DNA from 3 places in the Halobacillus sp. B29 genome. Region 2 is predicted to be linked to each of the others. Evidence: riboswitches for the same ligand, from Rfam matches in the RefSeq annotation. Region 2 holds a riboswitch; each other region holds the start of a gene.
The links. A riboswitch is a leader RNA that binds a small molecule or an ion and turns the genes downstream of it on or off. The one in region 2 is predicted to bind thiamine pyrophosphate.
Positions count from the first base shown of each region.

Region 1 (4,247 bases), on a different contig from region 2:
ACGGTCGTGTAGGGCCTCAAATGTGGAATCACCCCGAAAGACACGACCAGCATAAGCCGACCATCAAAAGGATTGCGGTTTTTCAATCCGTTGATGAACGGCTTATGTCTCGAGTGTCTGGGTGATGGAACAAGTCGAGTTGTTTCCGTAGCCACCCTCATCGATTTTAGGCAACGGGCCCAAGTTATCTCGAAACTGAGTCTTCCACTAAACGTTCCTTTAGCTGAATAAGTTATCAAATTAGCAAATACTTAACGGGGTTATGAAAAGAAGGGGAACATGTTGGCTTTATAGAAATTCTAAAAGACGCTGATTAGGAGGCGATAGGATGGAAAAAACAGTTTTAATAACGGGTGCTTCAAGCGGTTTTGGTTTTCAAACAGCCGTAAAGTGCGCAGAACGAGGATTTCACGTGATCGCAACTATGAGAAATATGGATAAAGCTAAGGCATTTTTTTCAGGAGATATAGATGAAGAAATTACTCGACGCATTGAAGTCTGGCCACTTGATGTGACCGATTCTTTCTCATTATTTGAATTTGAAAATCGAGTGCAGCAAACGGAACGAATTGATATATTAGTCAACAATGCAGGATACGCTTTAGGTGGATTTGTTGAACAAGTTCCTATTGAAGCGTACAGACGTCAATTTGAAACGAATCTCTTTGGCGTCATTCGTGTAACCCAAGCCATTCTGCCAATCATGAGACGGCAGAAAAGCGGAAAGATCATGAATGTCAGTAGTGTGAGTGGTTTAATAGGCTTTCCGGGATTATCCGCCTATGTTGCATCCAAGCATGCACTGGAAGGATTTTCAGAAAGTCTGAGACTCGAGATGAAACCATTCGGCATCGATGTAGCACTAATTGAGCCAGGGTCCTATCAGACGAATATCTGGTCCTCCGGGATGGAACTTCCTGAGGAGGCCCACAATCCTGAATCCCCATACGCCGATTACATGAAAGATCTTTGGAAAGCCATGCAGCAGGGGAAACGGAGTGACCCTGGTGATGTGTCCCGGCTCATGACCAGGCTTGCCGGCAAAGACCACTTACCCAGACTGAGATACCCGATCGGCCCCGGTGTCAGGTTCAATATTATCCTGAAAAGGGTGCTGCCCTGGGCATGGCTTGAAAAGCTGATTCTGAGCCAAATACAATCCTCCTAGTTTCGTAATCCAAAATCTGGGTAACAGTACAGAAGGAAATGAAAGGGGAGATCGGTCATGGCAGAACAACCAATCATATTAAAAGGAGCAGAGGAAATCCGCTTCGAAGGGAATGAAGTAGGTATCCTCATCTCTCACGGATTTACCGGCACGAATCAAAGTATGAGACCTCTGGCGGAAGCTTATGCAAAAGAAGGATACACCGTTTGTGCTCCGCGATTAAAAGGTCACGGAACAACACCTGAAGATATGGAAACCACCTCTTATGAGGACTGGATCGAGTCAGTGGAAGATGGCTATCATTGGCTGAAAAATCGTTGCGACATGATTTTTGTGGTTGGTTTATCCATGGGTGGTACACTAGCTCTTCATATCGCAAAGAAATTCCCAGACATAAAAGGCGTGATTCCTATTAATGCGGCTATTAAAATTCCAGCAATGGAAGGAACGGTCGCTATGGAAGAGCGTTTTATAGATGCGATTGGTTCCGATATTAAAAATCCGGAAGTGGAAGAGCTGGCTTATGAGAGAACGCCTGTACGTTCAGTCAATCAGCTGCTTACCTTAATGACCCAGGTGGAAGAAGGGATGTCAGATATTCATTGTCCGATTCTAATTTTTGTATCGGATGAAGATCATGTGGTTCCGCCTCATAATTCAGAGATGATCTTTGACTCCGTTTTTTCTGAACATAAAGAAATTGTCCATTTAGAAAACAGCTACCATGTGGCTACGCTCGACCATGATCAAGACTTAATTATTGAGCGAAGTCTGGAATTCTTTGAAATGTACGCCAAGACAATGGGGTAACCATCAGATCGCCATTGGGTAAAAGAAAGATTAGTTGAAGATTTAACGGAAAACTACTATAATATGGAATATCAAGAAAAGTAACGGTATAAAGCCTTCAAGGGGAGCCCTCCGGCTGAGAGTGAACGATGTTCAGACCCTTCGAACCTGTCAGTTAATACTGGCGCAGGGATGGCGGCTTTTTTGATGGTGCAATGCAGTCGGGAATCCTCCATCAGGAAGCTTCCCTTTGGCATTGCTTTTTTTGTGTCTTTAAAAGGAGAGGATACAATGCAAAATAGACGAGTATTATTTATGGTAGAAGTGGCGATTTTCTCAGCCCTTGCCATCTTGCTAGATATTATTCCGTTTCTATCCTTTAAATTGTGGGCTCAGGGCGGATCGATATCATTTGCCATGGTTCCGGTCTTTATTATGGCCTTCCGCTGGGGTGTGAGAGGCGGAGTGTTAACCGGATTGTTACTGGGATTCTATCAGATCCTGACCGGGGCCATCATTATCACTCCTATGCAAACCGTGATCGACTACATTCTGGCATTTGCGGTCATTGGTCTTGCAGGAGTAGTAGCGAAACCATTGTGGAATTCGATTAAAGAAGATCATAAAAAGTCGTTAGTCATGTGGATAGCTATCGGCTGTCTTATTGGCAGTTCTCTTAGGTTTATCGGTCACTTCATTGCCGGTATTATATTTTACGGGAAATTTGCACCAGAAGGTCAGCCTGTTTGGTTATATTCTCTGCTCTACAATGGCGGCTATATGCTCCCTGCCTTTATCCTGAGTGCCCTTGTTGTCAGCCTGCTCTTTGTGAAGCGTCCCAAGTTAATCGTAAGATAAATAAAACCCTGACTAGAGTCCCTCTTTCTAGTCAGGGTTTTTAGGTGGATCCACCTATTATTTACCAGGTTTGAGCCAAAAGGATTAGGGCTAAACTGTAAAGTATTTAAAAAGGGGGACCGTAACGTGAAGAAACTTAAGAACTTACATAAAAGCAAGGTCTTTTGGATTATATTGGCATTTATACTCATACTTTCTATTACGATTGGTTATCACACATCCTGGAAGGCTCTTCCTGAAGGAGTTTCGTATGAGGGAGATGTTCATTCCATGGATGATATTGAGTTCTTTTACGATCTGACTTATGAGAATGAATCAGGGGAAACGGTGCACGACAGGCAGATCTTTCAGGAGTTAAATAACACGATTGCGGAAGCGGATGACTTTATTGTCGCAGACATGTTTTTATTTAATGGTTACACGAATGGAGAGAAAGATTTTCCTGCTATTTCAGAGAATCTGGTAAACGCCATTGTCCGTCAGAAAGAAGAAGTTCCGGATCTTAAAGTTGTGTTTATTACCGATCAGATTAACACGATTTATGGATCCTATGAATCGGAGACCATTCGCCGTCTGGAAGATGCTGGGGTAGATGTGGTTTTAACAAATTTGAATAAACTGCGCGACTCAAACCCTGTCTACTCCAGCATCTGGCGTCTGTTCTTTTCCTGGACAGGCACAGAAGGAGAAGGCTGGATCGGTAACCCACTGGCTAAAGAAGCACCGGATGTTACCTTGCGCTCATATTTAAAACTGCTGAATATTAAAGCCAATCATAGAAAGCTGCTCGTTACAGAGGATGCGGCTATGGTTTCGACAGCCAACCCTCATGATGCAAGTGGCTATCATGAGAATGCAGCGTTTAAGATGGAAGGTCCGATTATTAAAGATATCTTAGAGGCAGAGGAAGCTGTGGTCAATTATTCTGGAGAAGCTGACTTCCCAGCGTATGAAAACCGCTCCTGGGAGAAACAGGAAGGTAACTTAACGGCTCAGTTTGTTACGGAAGGAAAAATCTATCGCTCGATACAGCAAGAGTTGAAAAAAGCGGGAGAAGGCGATGAAGTGTGGCTCGGCATGTACTACTTGTCGGATCGCAAAATTATAGACCTTCTGGACAAGGCAGCGGATCGAGGGGCAACCGTCAATATTGTGATGGATCCGAATAAAAAGTCCTTCGGCCATGAGAAACCTGGACTTCCTAACCTGCCGGTAGCAGCGGAAATGCAGCGGCTTGGAAATAACAACATTAACCTACGCTGGTATGATGTCAATATTGAACAGTACCATGCCAAAATGCTGTATATTAATAAAGGAAGCGATAGTGTAATCATCGGGGGTTCTGCGAATTACACCCGCCGTAATCTGGCGAATTTAAACCTGGAAGCGGATGTGGTGATTAAAGGGAATTCAGAAGAGGACGTTTTTCAAG
Region 1 covers NZ_JBQQCM010000004.1:163,542-167,788, reverse strand. The annotation lists gene ACTWP7_RS07070 (SDR family oxidoreductase) at 329-1,168, shown strand; gene ACTWP7_RS07065 (alpha/beta hydrolase) at 1,226-1,978, shown strand; TPP riboswitch at 2,069-2,167, shown strand; gene thiT (energy-coupled thiamine transporter ThiT) at 2,249-2,815, shown strand; gene ACTWP7_RS07055 (phospholipase D family protein) at 2,942-4,247, shown strand, end outside.
Region 1: linked by a shared signal. The riboswitch ahead of thiT (energy-coupled thiamine transporter ThiT) and the one ahead of ACTWP7_RS00735 (ABC transporter substrate-binding protein) in region 2 are both predicted to bind thiamine pyrophosphate.

Region 2 (4,247 bases):
TCTATTTTCTAATAAGTTAATAAGCAGGAAAAATAGCAGGCTTAACCCCATTATTAAAAAAATGGCTACAAAAACCCGGTCTGTGCGGAAAGAGGAAGAAGCGAGTGTCATATAGACTCCTATGCCTCTATTGGCCCCGAGCCATTCCGAAATAACAGCGCCCATGACACTGTAGGCTGCGGATATTTTCACCCCTGAAAAAATAGCCGGCAGGGCGTTTGGCCATTCCAGTTTCCTGAAAATCTGTCCCTTCGTAGCACCTGCCATTTTCATATAATGCATCCATTCAGGGTTTGTCTGACGAAGACCATCCATGGCTGCAATCGCAATAGGAAAGAAGCAGACAAGTACGATTATAATCAATTTAGGTAAAGCCCCGAATCCAAACCATATGACAAGCAAAGGAGCAAGGACGATGATCGGGATGTTTTGTGACAAGATGAGTAAGGGATACAAGGCTTCTCTTACTACTGGGAGCAGGTGAAGAAAGACCGCGAGTAATATCCCGAACATAATCCCAATCATAAATCCTGTAAAAGTTAAAAAAATGGTTGAAAAAAGGTGGGGAGCGTAACCCGCCCAGCCGTTTATGCCTGTTTCCATAATTAAGCTAGGGGGTGGTAAGAGCCATCTAGGGAGGTCAAACCAACGAGTGCAAAGCTCCCATAAAAGAATGAAAAGGAGGAGAACCGCAACGGGCCTCCATCCTTTGATGAATCTTTCAGTCATGTTCGATATTTCGATGTTAAATCATCCATCGAAGCTCCTGATGGCTGATAAAGAACTTTAATCTGAGAAATGACATTGCTGCACCCTTTTTCAACCATAACTTCGTTCATTTTTTCGATTAAACCAAAAATGGTGGAGAGCTCTCCTTCGATCGTTGTTTCAAGAGGGTGGACTTCGTACTTTAGCCCCGATTTTTCAATGAGTGAAATCGCATGATCCACATAAGGGATAACATCCTCGTTCTTCTCGGTTTTGGGTATGATTTGAATGCTGACAAGTGAATTAGACATCTCATTTTCCTCCTTTATTCTGGTAAAAATTCGTTCGTAAATGCCTCATTAGCCTTCAGTTTTTCTTCAAGTAAGTCATGATTGTACATCCACTCGGCGTAATTGCTCCAGACCTCATCCTTTTGAATGCCCCACTGATCTGCATCATCTTTATATTTAGGTGACAGCCATTCTTGACTGGCTTTTACCAGCTCTGGTTCGAGGTCCGGCACAGCTTCGATGAGAATATCAGCCGCCTGATCAGGTTTTTCGATCGCAAATTCGTATCCTTTTGAGACAGCAGCCATAAATGCTTGTACAGTCTCAGGATTCTCATTTATCATCGTTTCGCTCGTCGTTAAAACAGGTGTATAATAATCCAACTTCTCAGAGTAGTCCGTTAGGTATTGCATATTAAGTTCTTGTCCTCGAAGTTCGGCTTCTACACCTGTCCACCCGTAATAAATCCAGGCAAAATCGATATCCCGTTCTACGGCCGTAAAAAAGTCCGTATTTCCCATATTTACAATTTCAACCTCAGAAACATCCGCATTTTCTTTCTGCATGAGAGAAGAGAGGACCGCTTCTTCTACAGGAGCCCCCCAACCACCGTACGTCTTTCCTTCGTAATCAGCTGGAGAGGTAATGCCTTTATCCTTGGGAGAGGCAAAACCTGACGTATTATGCTGGATAATAGCTCCGATTGATACCACAGGAATGTCCTGAATACGAGCTTCTGTCAATGTTTCTTGAGCGCTGATCCCAAATTCTGCTTTTTGCGAGGCGACAAGCTGATCGGCACCCGCTTCACCTGGAAGCATGATTTCCACATCCAGTCCTTGCTCCTTAAAAAAACCTTCAGCTTGAGCCACATAAATTCCGGTGTGGTTGGTGTTAGGCGTCCAGTCCAGTACCAGTTTGACCGAGTTCGTTTCCTCTTGCTTGGCTGAAGCTTCTTCATTTTTCCCGTCATTGGATGAGCAGCTAGTTACTGCTAAAGCCGTCATGAGTAGGATGATTATTTTTTTCAATTGATTCCCTCCCAATTATATGTTCATCAGAGAGATTAATAGAGTAGAGGGAAGAACCGGCGGTGGTATTCCAGAGTTTAATCCATACAAAAAGCACCCTGGTACCATAACCTAGGGTGCATATATAGTAATCGATCAGAAATATCGGCTACTTATGTTTCCTACGCTGGTATCAACCAGTTCAGGTTCTAAGGGTCAGTATCATTAAAGGATACAATCTCAACCAGCTACACTGGTCCCCCTACATTGAAACTATTCAATTTGATGAACAACGTTATAATTTTACTGTGCCATAACGAAGTAGATTTAGCAAGTACTATAATCTTATTCCTAGTAAACAGATAGGTTTTTTATGTTAAGATAAAAGAAATCGTTATTACAGAAAGGGAGTTCCTTTTTATGAGTAAAATTTATGTACTTCACGAGAACGATGAGTGGACCGTTCACTTAACAGAACGTTTAGAAGAATTAGAACTGCCATATGAATTATGGCACCTGGATCAAGGTACATTAGACTTAACAGAAGAGCCGCCGGAAGGGATATTCTATAATCGGATCAGTGCATCCTCTCACACGAGAAACCACCGTTATGCTCCTGAATTTGCTGGGGCAGTCCTTTCCTGGCTGGAACGCTACGGCAGGACGGTCGTAAATGGAACAGAAGCATTGAACCTTGAAATAAGTAAAGTGAATCAATACATGGCACTGAATCAACAAGGGATCCGCACTCCAAAAACGATCTCAGCTGTTGGGAAAGAGAATATATTGAAAGCTGCAGATAAGCTGGGAATGGATTCATTTATCACAAAGCACAACCGTGCTGGTAAAGGACAGGGCGTACAGCTGTTTCATTCTAAAGAAGCACTTCAGGAATATGTGAAAGGCTCTGGATTTGAAGAACCTGTCGATGGTATCACCTTAATTCAGCAGTATATCGAAGCACCAGAGCCGTATATCGTACGTCATGAGTTCGTAAACGGGAAGTTTCTTTATGGAGTGAAAGTAGACACGTCCGAAGGATTTGAATTGTGCCCGGCTGATGCGTGCTCGATTGAGGATCAGTTCTGCCCAACCGATGCAGAAGAATCAGAGGAAAAAGCAAAATTTGAAATTCTGGAAAATTACCGTCCAGCAATTATTGACGACTTCGAAGCTTTTCTACAGGCAAATCATATCCAAGTGGCCGCTATTGAAGCTATTCAAGATCAAGATGGGAACTTATATGCTTACGATGTGAACACGAACACGAATTATAACACGGATGCGGAAGCAAAAGCCGGCGTGTACGGAATGCTTGAGCTTGCTAAGTATTTAGGGCGCCTGCTGGAACCAGTACGCGTTTAATATAGAAAGCCATTTTCCTCTGAGGAAAATGGCTTTCTTAAATAGAAATTAGTTTAATGACGTTTGCTTAACCAGAGAACTCCTGATTTGGCGAGCCTTGGTAAAACACCGGTCATCGGTTTTTGAAGCATGTTGCCAAAGCCATCATTCTTACCAAGAGAACCTAAAGCGCCTTTTAGTTTAACCTCGCCGGGAGGAACCGGTACACGATTTTTAAGAAAGGCCAATATGACTTCCGCTACTTTTTCTCCTTGTTGTCCTGCTAATTGAGCACTTGGAGAGTGTTCGGCAGATGCGCAGTCTCCGATCACGTAAACGTTTTGGTGGCTTGGAACCTGATAGTAATCATTTACAATAACCTTATTTTGAATATCTTTATCAAAAGGAAGCTCTCTAACCAGGTAATTCGGCTGCACACCTGCTGTCCAGACCGTAACATCATTCATATAGCAGAGACCGTTATTGCAAACGCCGTCTCGTTCAACGTATTCTACGTTCGCGTTATGAATGACCTCCACATCATGCTCATGGAACCATTTTTCTACATACTTCTGAATTTTATGGTCGAATGCTTTCAGTACCGTCTCACCACGATCGAGCAAGCGAATGTTTAAATCAGAACGGCTTTCGCGTACTTCTGAAGCCACTTCGATACCGCTTAATCCCGCTCCGACAATCGTCACTTTTCCGTAGGCTCCCAAATTATTAATGGAGTAGCCTGCGCTTCGGGCTTGGGAGAAAGATTGTACACTTTCCGTAAACTCCCTTGCGCCTTCAATTCCGTGATAATTGTCCTCACATCCAAGGCCGATTACAAGATAATCGTACTCGATGTCATAGGCAAAGTTCTTCATTAGAACCTTTTCGTTTTCAA
Region 2 covers NZ_JBQQCM010000001.1:155,084-159,330, forward strand. The annotation lists gene ACTWP7_RS00725 (ABC transporter permease) at 1-729, opposite strand, end outside; gene ACTWP7_RS00730 (thiamine-binding protein) at 726-1,019, opposite strand; gene ACTWP7_RS00735 (ABC transporter substrate-binding protein) at 1,034-2,029, opposite strand; TPP riboswitch at 2,171-2,282, opposite strand; gene ACTWP7_RS00740 (ATP-grasp domain-containing protein) at 2,429-3,373, shown strand; gene ACTWP7_RS00745 (NAD(P)/FAD-dependent oxidoreductase) at 3,427-4,247, opposite strand, start outside.

Region 3 (4,247 bases), on a different contig from region 2:
GAGTATTTTTTGTTTGAATACGTTCGGATTCGAAGGTATGGATCTCATTTCCATCAAATAAATAATCGATGGCTGAACCTGCTCTGTGCCCGCCTTTGACTAAGGCTGAACCTGCTCCGAAGTTCTTAACGATAGCTTCAGCTGCTTCTTTCATATCTTCCTCCGTTTCAATCCTTTCCCCGGTTATTTCTTCCGCTTCCGGGATGTTAGGGGTTACTAAAGACGTTAAAGGTAGCAGCTGTTTTCGTAACACCTCCCGAGATTCTTCCTCACTTAATGAATCACCACTTTGAGAAATCATAACAGGATCCATTACATAATAAGCGTTGATCTGCGGGATCCACTCGGCTATTACTTTCATCATATCTTTTTGAGCGATCATTCCTGTTTTTAAGGCTTGGACCGGCATATCTTCAGAAATAGACTGCAGTTGTTTTTCCAGGAAATCAAGGGGAAGATGGTGAATATCCTTTACCCCTGTTGTATTTTGAGCTACAGCAGATGTGATCACGGACATCCCGTAGCATTTTAATTCCTGGAATGTCTTTAAATCTGCCTGGATACCTGCTCCTCCGCTTGGATCTGTACCTGCAATAGTCAGTGCGCATGGAACGTGGTTCATTTAACATCCACCGCCTTTCCTTCAATCCATTCTTCACATGTATAAGCCATTTCCCAAAAAGACCATTCCAGCTGACAGCTTTTCCGAAACGCATCTCTTATACGATTGAGTTCTTTTTCTGAAGCCTGTTCAGCTAAATGATCCAGCCGGCTTCGTAAATGATCCGTCAGAATTTGCATCTCGCTTTCGGCATAGAATTTTATCCAGGGAGAAAAAGGATGATCTTGGTCAGGCTCATACTCCTCCATCAAATATCTCCCTATCTCTAAATAAGTCCAAGGACAAGGGAGCAGTGCGGCAATAATTTCACCAAGACCTCCCATTTGAGCATGGTACATCATATGCTTCACATAATGATCAGCCGTTGGAGGGAGCGGGTAACCTTGAAGATCCTCGTACCGAATGCCGATATACTCGCACAAATTATGATGGGGGTGTACTTCACTATGAAGAACAAAATTAACCTGTTCGTTAAAATATTGAATATCTTCACGCTCCGAAGACTTGGAAATTGCAACTCCATAAATGTGCATAAACGCATTTAAATATTCGTAGTCTGCTTTTATATAATGAGCAACAGATTCTGAGGGAAGACGACCATTTCCAATCCCTTCAACAAAAGGATGATGAAAAATTCTTTCAAATATATCATGATTTTCTTGTCTTAACTGTTCTGTAAATGACATGAATATGCCTCCTGATTTTTCGGAAGCTACTAAGGGAGGGAGAGAGTGGGGCTGCTTACTACTTCCCTCCGCTGGCATGATCCAGATCAGGTGTTAAGGGACCAAGGAATTTATTTCCTTATCTCAGCGAACACTCGCGCCCCTAGTAGATTCCGTGTATTATGGTTGTAAGATATATTTTTCCAATTTAACTCTTGTGACGATGATCCATCCTATCATAGCGCCCGATATACTGCTGACTAAAAAAGATGGAAGAAATACCAGAGCTCCAGATGAGCTGCCCATGAGTAAGTTGGCATATGGAACAGCGAATAAGGCTCCAATAACTCCGGTACCAAGCACTTCACCGGCAACGGCTGCCATTTTATTCTGAATCCATTTGTATAAGATACCCGCAAGAAAAGCACCGATCATTCCTCCAGGAAACGCCAGCAAGGTACCTAACCCCAGGAGGATTCGTAAGAGACCGATCATAAAAGCTATGGCTACAGCCGGTAAAGGACCAAGTGTAATAGCTGCCATCACATTTACCGCATGCTGGACTGGATAAGCCTTTGCCACGCCTGCTGGAAACCATAGTAGCTGAGCACCAAGTGTTCCAATCGCAACGAAAGCAGCCATTGTCGTTAGTAATCTTGTTCTGTTCATGTCTGTCCTCCCTTCCGTAGGGGAAAAATAAAAAAGCCAGATCCTGGGAAGGACCTGACTTAAAAGGGTAATGTCTAATAAAAAATAGTAGACTACTTCCCTCCGCTGGTCTTAACCAGATCAGGTTCTTAAGAGTCGGAATGCTTCTTTGCTTTCCTCTCAGCCTATTTAGGCTCCCCTAGTAGTTATAATCATAGATTCACTTGGTTGTTTTACACTATAACAAAGTTAAAGATAGATGTCATGGAAAATTATTCAAAAATCCAAATAGAAAGGCAGGCAAGTCCATGAAAGCTTGGGGATGCATATTTTTCATAGCTTTGATTCTGGCCGGGTGCGGCTCTGCACCAACTTCTAATTCTGATAGTGATTCCAAAAAATCACCCGAACAGGAAAATCCTGCGCCTCCTGAAATTACTGGATTTGTTATGGAGCAGAAAAAGGACCAAATCCTAGTGGTCTCCCCCTTGGACTCTAATTCTGACAGTACTGCGAATGCGATGTGGGTCTCAGGCGCTCCTAAAGACCGCTGGGTAGGGAAACAAGTAGAAGTGTGGGTGAAAAATGGGGTCCGTGAATCCTTCCCTTCTCAGGCAGAAGCAGAAGAAGTGACGGTTCTCGAAATGAGCCATGTAGAGGGTGCAGATTTAGAAGCTTCTGAGGCTCTGTCTAAAGCTCTAATGGAGATTCCGGGGGACAAACTTTTAGCCGTAAAGATGATTTCTTATGTTGAGGAAGAGGATGTATGGGAGATTCAATTAACTAGAATTGGTTCAAGGAACGAAGACTTAGAAACAATCGTCGCCGACAGATAATAAATAAAAATGAGCGGCTCCTTTGCAGAAGAAGCGCTCATTTTTCTATTTTCTTCAACATCCATAATCGCACACTGAGCTCCAGGAGGAAAAGATCATCTGCATCCAATAAGGAAAGCCCTGTTAATTGTTCAATATTCCTTAAGCGATGCAGCAACGACTGGCGGTGAAGATTTAAGGCACGGGCCGTCTGGCTTACGTTACTGTTGTATTTGTTATAAACAATGAACGTATGAATTAAGTCGGTCTGTCTTCGCTGATCATATTCAATTAGTTTCTCCAAGGTATTCTGGACAATAAACTCAATTTCCTTTTCGTGTGATAGGGCCATTAACAAGCGATTCATTCGTGTATCACTGAAAAAAGTGCGGTCACCATCTTCATGTTTCTGGCGCCCGATATTTAAAGCGGTAGCGGCCTCTTCATAGCTCTGGTGGAAGTTGTACAGGCCATCTTTATGGCAGGAGACTCCCCAGGAAATCGTAATACCGGCAAGTAACTCGTGAAGGCGCCGCTCCACAAGATCAAGAAACTGATTGGCTGTCTCCGTGTATGTCTTGGCATCCGCTTCTATATAAACAATGACTTCCCCTTCATCAAAAGTGGTCATCGTCTGACGCTTCAGCACATCGCCTGCATGTGTCACTTCCTTTTGAATATAGTAGTTCCGGCTGTGCATGGAGGAAGATTGGACCGAATGTTCCTCTGAACCTACGGGACCATCAACCTGCTTTTTAAATCGAATATCCCCTACGAGACATACATATGGTTTCTCTAAATCATATCCAAGGAGGTGAGCTTTTGCCAGGAGCGACTTATCGATATCGACTTCGGTTTTGGCAAGTTCTAGCAGAAAGTTATCCTTCAAGCGGATTTCGGTCATTTCGATTGCGTTTTCTTTTACAAAATATAAAGCGCAGGCCGTTAACGTATGCTCTAAAATCGATAAATCCACCCATGACAATTCATGGTCCTCCTCTGGCTTAAACAGCAGATATCCTTGCTTTTTATAATTCGAAAGGATCGTCAGCTGATAGCAAAAATGCGGACCAATCTCATATTTTTCAATGTAATGAACTAATGGATGATCACTAAAAGGCTCGGGAGAAACGAGTTGAAACGCTTCGTTTTCTTTTCCGTTCAGCACGTCCAGAAAATAACGGTCGAATTGCTGATTAGCCCTGATTTGTTTATTATGATCACTGATAGCAGCAGGAATATGAGTATTATCGTAAAGAATCGTGGTGATTTCCTGCAATCCTTTGCCATTCAATACACAATTAATCAATTCCTGTCGGATGGTTTCGGCTCGCTGCTGTCCGGTCTGCTTTTCTTCACTTATTAAACGAAGAACATCCTGCAGAATATCTCCGAACCTCACCTCCCATGGAATTTCCATAATCATGAAATTGTGTTCCTCTGCTATTTTCAGAATGCGGTCCGGGATTTTGTAAAGATATCGTCCTGTAGCAAAAG
Region 3 covers NZ_JBQQCM010000005.1:209,556-213,802, forward strand. The annotation lists gene thiD (bifunctional hydroxymethylpyrimidine kinase/phosphomethylpyrimidine kinase) at 1-622, opposite strand, end outside; gene tenA (thiaminase II) at 619-1,308, opposite strand; TPP riboswitch at 1,355-1,462, opposite strand; gene thiW (energy coupling factor transporter S component ThiW) at 1,468-1,956, opposite strand; TPP riboswitch at 2,037-2,146, opposite strand; gene ACTWP7_RS08860 (DUF3221 domain-containing protein) at 2,244-2,771, shown strand; gene ACTWP7_RS08865 (PucR family transcriptional regulator) at 2,809-4,247, opposite strand, start outside.
Region 3: linked by a shared signal. The riboswitch ahead of thiW (energy coupling factor transporter S component ThiW) and the one ahead of ACTWP7_RS00735 (ABC transporter substrate-binding protein) in region 2 are both predicted to bind thiamine pyrophosphate.